DNA from 2 places in the Flavobacterium sp. 90 genome. Region 2 is predicted to be linked to the other one. Evidence: riboswitches for the same ligand, from Rfam matches in the RefSeq annotation. Region 2 holds a riboswitch; the other holds the start of a gene.
What was found. A riboswitch is a leader RNA that binds a small molecule or an ion and turns the genes downstream of it on or off. The one in region 2 is predicted to bind S-adenosylmethionine.
Positions count from the first base shown of each region.

Region 1: linked by a shared signal. The riboswitch ahead of C8C83_RS20510 (TlpA disulfide reductase family protein) and the one ahead of C8C83_RS06280 (homocysteine S-methyltransferase family protein) in region 2 are both predicted to bind S-adenosylmethionine.

Region 1 is NZ_SMGE01000001.1:5,084,845-5,089,917, forward strand. It holds gene C8C83_RS20495 (SDR family oxidoreductase) at 1-494, shown strand, start outside; gene C8C83_RS20500 (nuclear transport factor 2 family protein) at 571-951, shown strand; gene C8C83_RS20505 (nitronate monooxygenase) at 968-2,053, shown strand; SAM riboswitch class I at 2,810-2,910, shown strand; gene C8C83_RS20510 (TlpA disulfide reductase family protein) at 3,188-4,180, shown strand; gene C8C83_RS20515 (aminotransferase class V-fold PLP-dependent enzyme) at 4,537-5,073, shown strand, end outside.
Region 2 is NZ_SMGE01000001.1:1,578,476-1,583,548, forward strand. It holds gene metH (methionine synthase) at 1-430, opposite strand, end outside; gene C8C83_RS06270 (hypothetical protein) at 925-1,374, opposite strand; gene C8C83_RS06275 (hypothetical protein) at 1,427-1,864, opposite strand; gene C8C83_RS06280 (homocysteine S-methyltransferase family protein) at 1,869-2,873, opposite strand; SAM riboswitch class I at 3,191-3,304, opposite strand; gene C8C83_RS06285 (hypothetical protein) at 3,518-4,330, opposite strand; gene C8C83_RS06290 (TfoX/Sxy family protein) at 4,357-4,716, opposite strand; gene C8C83_RS06295 (NAD(P)/FAD-dependent oxidoreductase) at 4,864-5,073, opposite strand, start outside.

The sequences.
Region 1 (5,073 bases), 3.5 Mb from region 2:
ATGTATTGGTGAATAATGCGGGAATCTTTGATAGCAAACCATTTCTGGAAGTTGATGAAGCCTATTTGGATAAATTTCTGAAAACGAACCTTAAAGGAACATTTTTTACAACACAAGCCGTGATTCCGCAAATGCTGGAACAAAAAGGAGGTGTCGTAATCAATATCGGAACACCGTTAGTAAATCACGGATTGGGCGGATGGCCAGCTTCGGCTCCAGTTTCGAGTAAAGGAGCAATTCACGCCTTGTCGATTCAGTTAGCAGCGGAATTTGGAAAACAAAATATTCGCATAAATACCGTTGCACCAGGCGTTATTAGAACTCCAATGCACGGTGACAAGGCAGATCAGAGTGCAGGTTTACATTTATTAAATCGAGTAGGAGAGATCGACGATGTTGCCGAAATGGTTTATACCGTAGCAAAAAGCAACTTTATTACGGGAACAATTATCAATGTTGACGGAGGTAAAGCAGCCGGACATAATTTAAATTAAGTTGAAAACTTTTGCAATACTAATAGCTTTCATGTCCTGCTTAACGGCAGGACTTAAAGCACAAAATAAAATTAAAATGGAAAATCAACAAGACGAAATAAAAGCAATAACTGAGGTAGTAGAAAACTACTATTTTAAAGGAATTTATGAAGGAGACGAAATGTTGCTGGGAAGTATTTTTCATCCTGGATCGCTACTTTTTGGTGATGTAAAAGGACAACCTTACTTCAAAACTGTAGATTTGTATTTGGATGGCGTAAAAAACAGACAAAGTCCAAAAGACTCCGGAAAACCTTTTAAAGGCGAAATTCTGAATATAAAAGTCGTGAATTCTATCGCTGTAGCGGAATTAAATGTTAAAATGTACGACTTTAACTATCGGGATTTTTTATCTTTCCATAAGATTGATGGCAAATGGATTATTGTCAATAAAATGCTCACAGACATTAGCGAATAATTTAAATTTTAAAGCGATGTGGTACAATACAAAAGCTAAAGAATTATTAGGAATTGACTATCCGATTTTACAAGGACCTTTTGGCGGTAATTTATCAACCGTAGAATTAACTGCAACAGTTTCTAATCTTGGCGGATTAGGCGGTTATGGAGCTTATACTTTGAGTCCGCAGGAAATTTATGAAGCAGACAAACAAATAAAAGCAGCCACAAATAAACCCTATAATATTAATCTTTGGGTTTCAGATCATGATATTCGGGATGGCGGTTTAACCGATGAACAATTCGAGAAAACAAAAGCACTTTTTAAACCTTATTATGATGAACTTGGAATTCCGTTACCGGAAAAACCAGCGTCGTTTCAATCAAGATTTGAAAATCAGTTAGAAGTTATTTTAGACATTAAACCAAAAGTTTTTAGCTTTATGGTTGGCGCTCCTTCAGATGATGTTTTAGAACAATGCCGAAAATTAGGAATTGTAACAATAGGAGTAGCCACAACGCTTGACGAAGGTGTTTTTCTGGAAAGTAAAGGTGTTGATATGATCGTCGCTTCGGGTTTTGAAGCAGGCGGACACCGACCTTCTTTTTTGGCTTCAGCCGAATCATCTTTAACCGGAACTTTTGTTTTACTGCAATTAATGCGAGAGAAAATAAAAATACCAATCATTGCCGCCGGAGGAATCGCAAACGGAAAAGGAATCGCAGCAGCTTTGACATTAGGCGCAAGCGCAGTCCAAATTGGAACTGCATTTTTAGCAACCGATGAATCGAATGCATTACCAATTCACAGAGAAATGTTATTTTCGGACGCAGCAAAATACACAACACTTTCGCGTGCTTACACCGGAAGGCTTGGACGCGGAATCACAAGCCGAATCGCAAAAGATATAATAGGGAAAGAATCAGATGTTCTGCCTTTTCCGTTACAAACTACTTTTATATCTCCATTGCGAAAAGCAGCGCTCGATCAACAAAAATGGGATATGATATTATTCTGGGGTGGACAAATTTCGCCAATTTTAAAACACACAAAAGCCAAAGATTTAATGCATTCTCTAATCGAAGAAACTACAGCTTATTTTGAGGATTTGAAATTATAACGCTCTTTTTGTCATCTCGACGAAGGAGAGATCACACTAGAAACTCGACAAAGATTGGTGACAATATTGAACGCGGATGACGCAGATTCGCTTTGCGAAAACACAGATTAAAACGGATTTTATAGGCTTAATCTTGTCATCTCGACAAAGATTGGTGACAATATTGAACGCGGATGACGCAGATTCGCTTTGCGAAAACACAGATTAAAACGGATTTTATAGGCTTAATCTTGTCATCTCGAAGAAGGAGAGATCACAGTAGAAACTCGTCAAAGATTAATAACCGCAAAGTATTGTCATCTCGACGAAGGAGAGATCACACTAGAAACTCGTCAAAGATTAATAAACGCAAAGTATTGTCATTCCGAGGAACGAGGAATCTCCGCAAGTAACTCGACAAAGATTAGCGACATTCTAGACGGAGCTTCTTGCGAAGATTCCTCGTTCCTCGGAATGACAAACTGCATGATTACTATCTGTTCTATACAAACTCATTTCAAAAAAGGAATGAGTTTTTTTGTGCTTTTTCTACAACATAAAAATCATATTTCATGTTTTTTATCAATCAAGTGTATGAATTTCTGTTATAAAATAACAAAACTTTAAAAGATTTATTTAAATGTAAAGTTTTATTTTACAGTCTTTTATGATATGAAAAACACGCTTTATTAATAATTTTAAAAAAAAATATTTATAAACTATACTAATTTTATAGAATTAGTATATATATTTGTACCACAGAAAACTTCTGTATGATACTTATCCAGAAAGACTGAGGGAATAGGCCCAATGATGTCTTAGCAACCTGTTACCGAATAAGGTGCTAAATCCTTCCCACTTTTCGGGACAGATAAGAAAGATTTGCTCAAAATCTGAATAAGATCATGAATGTTAAAACCTTTTATTTTTTAAAATGAAAACAGACACAACTTTATACGCGGCTTATGAATTTTTGAATTCAATTTTTGATGCAAATAGTATGGCTGTTTTCCGAATGCGAAAGCATTAAATTCTTATCCAATTTTCCCTTTAAATAGCATTTGCTAAAATCCATTTTACATTGGGTTAAAGGAATTCCCTTGTCTAATTTCAATTAAAATAAAAATCATATTATCACTTAAAAATCAAAATAAAATGAAGAAAATATTATTAGGTTTCGCTTTATTTCTTGGGGTTACACAAACTCAGGCGCAAGACACAAGCTTGCAATTAAAAGGAACTGTTATAGATACAGTTGCGCAATATGTTTATCTGCAAAAATTCCACAATAAAATGTTTACCACAATTGATTCGGTAAAAGTAAAAGATGGAAGTTTTAGTTTTAAAACAAAAGTAAAAACTCCTGAATTATACGGATTAAGCGTGAATACAGAAGATTCTCCGCTGTATATTTTCCTTGAAAAAGGCCCTATAACAGTAAAATTAAGTCCAAAGAAATACTATAGTGGATCTGTAGTAGAAGGTTCTGAGGCTCAGAATTTATTTGAAACCTATAAAAAATCGAAAGATGTAGAAATTAGTAAATTCATTACAGAAAACCCAAAATCTATTGTTTCGGCTTATGTTTTGTACCGAAACTGGTCGTACAGATTGTCGCCGGAGCAAATTACTCAAAACATTGCTTTGCTTGACAAAAGCCTTCAAAGTACCACTTACGTGAAAGAATTAAAAGAACTGGTTACCGTTTTAAGCGGATTGGCGGTTGGAAAAAAAGCCCCTGATTTTACCAGCGTTAATCCCGAAGGAAAACCAGTTCGTTTTTATGAAACTCTAAAAGGAGGTTACACTTTAGTTGATTTTTGGGCTTCATGGTGCGGACCTTGCCGAAAAGAAAATCCAAATATCGTAGCGGCTTACAAAGAATTTCACGATAAAGGATTTAATATTATCGGAATCTCTTTAGACAAAAAGAAAGAAAACTGGATCAAAGGTATTCAGGACGATAATTTGACTTGGACACACGTTTCTGATTTACTTTTCTGGAATAGCGCCGTTGCAAAATTATATGGCGTAAGAGCAATTCCCGGGAATTATTTAGTGGATTCAAAAGGAATTATCGTAGCAAGAAATCTACATGGAGAAGAATTGCAAACTACGCTTAAAACGCTTTTAGAGAAAGGGATTTAGAGCCTATTTTCTTTTTTGTCATTCCGAGGAACGAGGAATCTCCGTTAGAAACTCGACAATCATGATCGACAATCTTTACGGAGCTACTTGTGGAGATTCCTCGTTCCTCGGAATGACAAATGAAACGAAAATATTCTTATGAAAATAATTGTCTTAGGCCCGATAGAAGTGGAAATCCTTTTGTGGCGGGGTTCGCAACAAAAGATTGAAATGGATTGCTTCGCCAGTTCGAACTTTCAGGCTCGGGTGCGGGATTAGCTCCAAAAAAACATTTGATTTTATCATAGAAATCAGAATGATAAACGGAACTTATATAATCCAAAATAATAAATTTAGTTAATTTAAATGATAAGGAAATGAATGCTATTGAGACAGAAACAAAACCAGTTGAATCAGAATGTTATTTTTCAAAATTTAGAGAAAATACAGTAGGTGTTGATCATATTTTTAAATCGGTTTATGGAAAACAAAATTTGCTTTATGCAGATTGGGTTGCCAGCGGAAGATTATACGCCCCGATTGAGGATATTATGCTCAATAAAATTGGTCCAATGATTGCCAATACGCATTCACTTTCAAGTCAAACCGGAAAAACTTCCACGTATGCTTATCAATACGCAAGAGATATTATAAAAAAGTCGGTTAATGCCAACGAATCTGATGTTCTGGTGACAACCGGAAGCGGAATGACGGCTGCTTTATCAAAATTGCAACGAATAATTGGTTTGAGAAAGCATGATGATAATGACAAACCTGTGGTTTTTATCACGCACATGGAGCACCATTCTAATCAGGTTTCGTGGTATGAAACGAATGCCGAAGTTGTGATTTTACGTCCTGATGAAAACAATTTAGTTGATCCAAATGTTCTTTCGGAAGAAATTAAAAAATAT
Region 2 (5,073 bases):
AACGTTTGATTAATTTAGCATGGTGAATAAAGGCTTCTTCGCCTTCTTTCAACGAAATCGAGTTTACAACGCTTTTCCCTTGTACTACTTTTAGACCTGCTTCGATGATTTCCCATTTCGAACTGTCGATCATAATCGGCACTCTCGAAATATCCGGTTCTGATGCAATTAAATTCAAAAATTTAGTCATCGCCTGAACCCCATCAAGCATTCCCTCATCCATATTAATATCGATGATCTGCGCTCCTCCTTCTACCTGTTGTCTTGCAATATCAAGTGCCTCGTCATACTTCTCTTCCTTGATTAATCTTAGGAATTTTCTTGAACCAGTTACATTCGTACGCTCTCCAATGTTTACAAAAACACTAGTTGGCGTAATAATCAACGGTTCTAATCCTGCTAATACAAGGTCTCTTCTATTTTCTGCCATTTCTTTTTTTCAATTTTCAACGGAATAAATTCCGTTGCTACAATATATTTCGTTCCTCTGGAACTTTTATTTCAACGTCTTGCTTGTCTTTGCGAAGAACTAAGCAATCTTACTCTATTATTTTACAATCTTAATTTTGTTATTTTGGGCGTGTCCCTCCGGGTCGGGCTATTCGTTCATAGTCCTCGCACTTCCTTCGTCAGGCTGTGGGCTAACCACTTCTATCCCTCACGCGAATCTCGGTTTCAAAACATTTTTTTTATTCTTCACGATTTCAATTATCGTTTTTGAAACAATTTTTCGTTTGCTACCGATCTGTCGTTCCTACGGAACTTTTGTCTTGCGTCTTCTTTCTTTTCAACGGAATAAATTCCGTTGCTACCAAAATATTGTTCCTACGGAACATTCATATCAACGTTTTGCTTGTCTTTGCGAGGAACGAAGCAATCTCATTATAACACTTCACATTCTAAAAGATTTACAAATCTTTATATCTATTTCCACTTTGTTTTTTCTATATATTTACAAGTTACACCTGCGTCATATATGTAATATTTAACTTTAGTAAAACCAGCTTTAACTAATGTAATTGAATCAGGTTTTAATTCTTCTTCTAAAACAATATGGTTTTCTTCGGGTTTATTTAAATCGTATTTTAACTTAAAAAACTTATTTAAAATTCCCTTGCCATATTCCTTAACATAAATTACCGATCTAATTTTTTTATCCAGATAAAAATAATATTGTAATGTATATCCGTGTTCATCATGATCTCTTTCCCGAGTTAGCAATCCTATAGTTTCTCCTTTAAAAGATTTTATATAATCATCCTGTTCTTTATCATTATAATACATTGCATATATAAATGAACCAACCAGTACAAAAAAGACGATTACTTTTATCCAATTCGTTTTATGAATTATTCTAACGTCTTCTTTTATCATTTTACTTTCAATGATTACAATTATCTAAAAGATTTTAAAAACCATTTATTCACTATTTCCACTTTGAGTACTCTATATATTTACAAGTTACACCTGCATCATATATATAATATTTAGTTTTGGTAAACCCTGCTTTAACTAATGAAATTGAATCAGGATCTAATTCTTCTTCTAAAACAATATAGTTTTCTTCTGGATTATTTAAATCGTATTTTACTTTATAAAAGTTATTTACACGCCCATAATCTTTAATGGAAACTTCAGATAAAACTTTTTTATTTGCGTAAAAATAATATCTCAAAGACCTAGTTTTTCGATGATATTTGGCTCTAGTTATAAGTCCTATTGTTTCTCCCTTAAATGTCTTTCTATACTTTTCAGATTGATCATGATCAACATCCTTACGACTAAAAAGAATCATTAGCATTATTACTAATATAAAACCTGCTGCTGCTAAATAATTTGCTTTTGCATCGTTTTTTTCTTCCATAATATTAAGCAAAAACCGGCGCCACACGTGGCTTATAATCCTTCGCAACCTCAGCAATTAATCTAATGTGATCCGGAGTTGTTCCGCAACAACCACCAATTATGTTGATTAAATTATCGTCTAAATATTCTTTGATGAAAGCCTGAGTTTGTTCAGGTGTTTCATCGTATTGCCCGAATGCGTTTGGCAATCCTGCATTTGGATGTGCCGAAACATTGAAACTTGTATGTTGTGATAATGTTTTCAAGTATGGTTTCAACAAATCAGCCCCAAGAGCGCAATTAAATCCTACACTCAGTAACGGAATGTGCGAAACTGAAATCAAAAATGCTTCTACCGTTTGTCCAGAAAGTGTTCTTCCTGAAGCATCTGTAATTGTTCCTGAAACCATGATTGGAATATCAAGATTACGTTCGTCTTTTACTTCTTCGATTGCAAAAAGTGCTGCTTTTGCATTTAAAGTATCAAAGATTGTTTCTACCAAAAGTAAATCGCAGCCACCATCCATTAAGGCTTCTACTTGTTGTTTGTACGCAATTCTTAAATCATCAAATGTTACGGCTCTGTAACCCGGATCGTTTACATCTGGTGACATACTTGCCGTACGGTTTGTTGGACCAATTGAACCGGCTACAAAACGTGGTTTGTCCGGATTTTTGGCTGTAAATTCATCAGCTACTTGTCTTGCAATTTTAGCCGATTCGTAATTTAATTCGTAAACCAAATCTTCCAGAAAATAATCGGCCATACCAATTGTCGTTCCTGAAAAGGTGTTGGTTTCTACGATGTCTGCACCCGCTTCATAATAAGCGGCGTGGACATCGCGAATTGCTTGTGGTTGTGTTATGGATAGTAAATCGTTGTTTCCTTTTAATGGATGCGGAAAATCTTTGAAACGCTCTCCACGAAAATCTTCTTCGGAGAAATTATAGCGCTGCAACATTGTTCCCATTGCTCCATCAAGGATTAGGATATTTTTTTTTATTGCTTCCTGAATTGTTATTGACATGATTTTCCCTTTCTTGCTAAGACATTAAATGCCAAGCTTTTTTAATTCTATTATTATCTTGAATATATACCTAACAGGTTTTTGAAACCTGTTAGGATACGTTATTTTGATTCACATTAATTCCAAAAATTCACTTTTGTTGGCTCATTAGCCCCGATTGAGCCGGTATCCTCGCAATGAAATGGAGAGATATAGGCGAAAGCGGGAACGATTGACGGCAAAAATGCTCAATGATTCGCTCATGATACCAAAGTGAATTCGGTAAAATTATATTGTAAGTTGTCAGGAAATGTTTTGAGAAATACTTTTATGTATTTGTGTTATCTATCTTAGATACTATGATTAGTACAAAGTAGAATGTAGCACCTTCTTTATGATAAAGGGTTGCTAAGGTTTCATCGGGTCTTTCCCTCCGCCTTTCGTGATAACTTTCAGTAATTTTAAGAACAGTGCAAAGTAAAGACATAACCTGAACAATTGCAAGTGTTTTTTTAAGTTTCTCAGCTTCTGAGTTGCTAAGGTCCTAAGTTTAAAATTTTATGTATATTTTGCTTATGCTTTTTGAAGAATTTCATTACTCCTTCATGATCTGTAAATTCGATTTCTTCTTTTGATAAATTTTCAAACCAATCTTCCGCAACTTTTTATTTGTAATAGGTTAATTCAAAATTTTGGACCTGATTTAAGTAGAAATAATTTGTAATTAATTTTAGCAAAATATTGATTTTCTCCTGAAGCTTTTCTGCTCTTTCAGTTGCTCTTTTTTTATTATATCTGCGATCTTCCTGATTATCTACATTCTGACTTTCTTCGTCTGCAACATATTGAATCAAGGTTTTGATATACAAATCTTTTTGCTTTTGAAAATTATATTTCTTTTCAAAATATTCTTTCCCTTTTGATAATTGATAAATAGAATATTCTACAGACGCATTTAGTCTTTTATGTTGATGTCCGTAATAAGTTCCGCTATAATTTAGACCTTCGTAAAGTCCGTTTAATGCACGATACAATTGGATTAGGTTTTCTCTTTCTGATTTGAATTTTTCTTCTCCGTTTTTTTGCTTGAGATAATACGCATACACTAAACAAAATTCATCTCTGCCAGCTTCACTCCCAAATGTTATAGATTCTTCTTCTCCGTCTTGATTAATATATTTTTCCCATGCTTTACCTGCGTATGATTCATTTGGGTTTGAAGGAAATTCTGATTTGAATACAGGAAAAAGTTTCTCGATTTTATTCAGTTCATTTTTAGAAATTATTAAAGAATCATTGCCTTCTTCAGCATAAATTAATACTTTTTCATTTTCAAGTTTAGGATTATCACTTAGATGAGGCAGACATTTATTGGTACTAACTTCTGTATCTTCTTTGACAATTGCTTCTTTTTTAGGTTCATTACAACCAACAAGAAAAACAAATAAACCCAATAAAAAAACGCTGTAATTTTTCATTTAATTTGCTTCTGATCTTTAAATAATTATTTTTTCTTACTTGCTTTTGCAAACGGATTATAATCTAAACAAAGTTGTATCCAAAATGCTAAATCCTGACTTTTTTGCCAACCGTTTTCTGTAACAAAAATGTAGTTTTTCATTGGTCTTTCTGCATTTGGCATCGGTAATACATCATCTTTTTCTATTGCTTTTGCATAAGCTTTATCATCGATTCGGCATAACAAAAGATTTTCTCCAATTTGTTTGTCAAGACGAGTTCCGCAACACAATTTATTATCTACCATAAATACAAGTCCGCCAAACATTTTCTTTTCGAAAAAATCGGCGCCTTTGTGTTGGAGAAATGTTCGGATTCTTTGTGCGTTATCTTCGTCGAAAGCCATTTTTTTGAAGGTTCTGAGGTTCTGAGTCGCTAAGGTACTAAGTTTTGAAATTAATATTTCATAAAAGACTGTAAACGAGAAAGGTTCTGAGATGCTAAGTTAAAAAACTTAGAACCTTAGAACCTTAGTATCTTAGAAGCTTAAAAACTAAACAATCGCCTTAACAACTGCTTTTGGAGCTTCTTTACGAGTTCCGTCGAAACCGTCTACACCAGAAACTGTCGTATATTTCAATACGTATTTTTTACCTGGATTGATGATTTGGTAAGCTGCCTGACACATTAAAGTTGCTTCATGGAAACCGCAAAGGATCAACTTTAATTTCCCAGGATATGTATTCACGTCTCCAATAGCAAA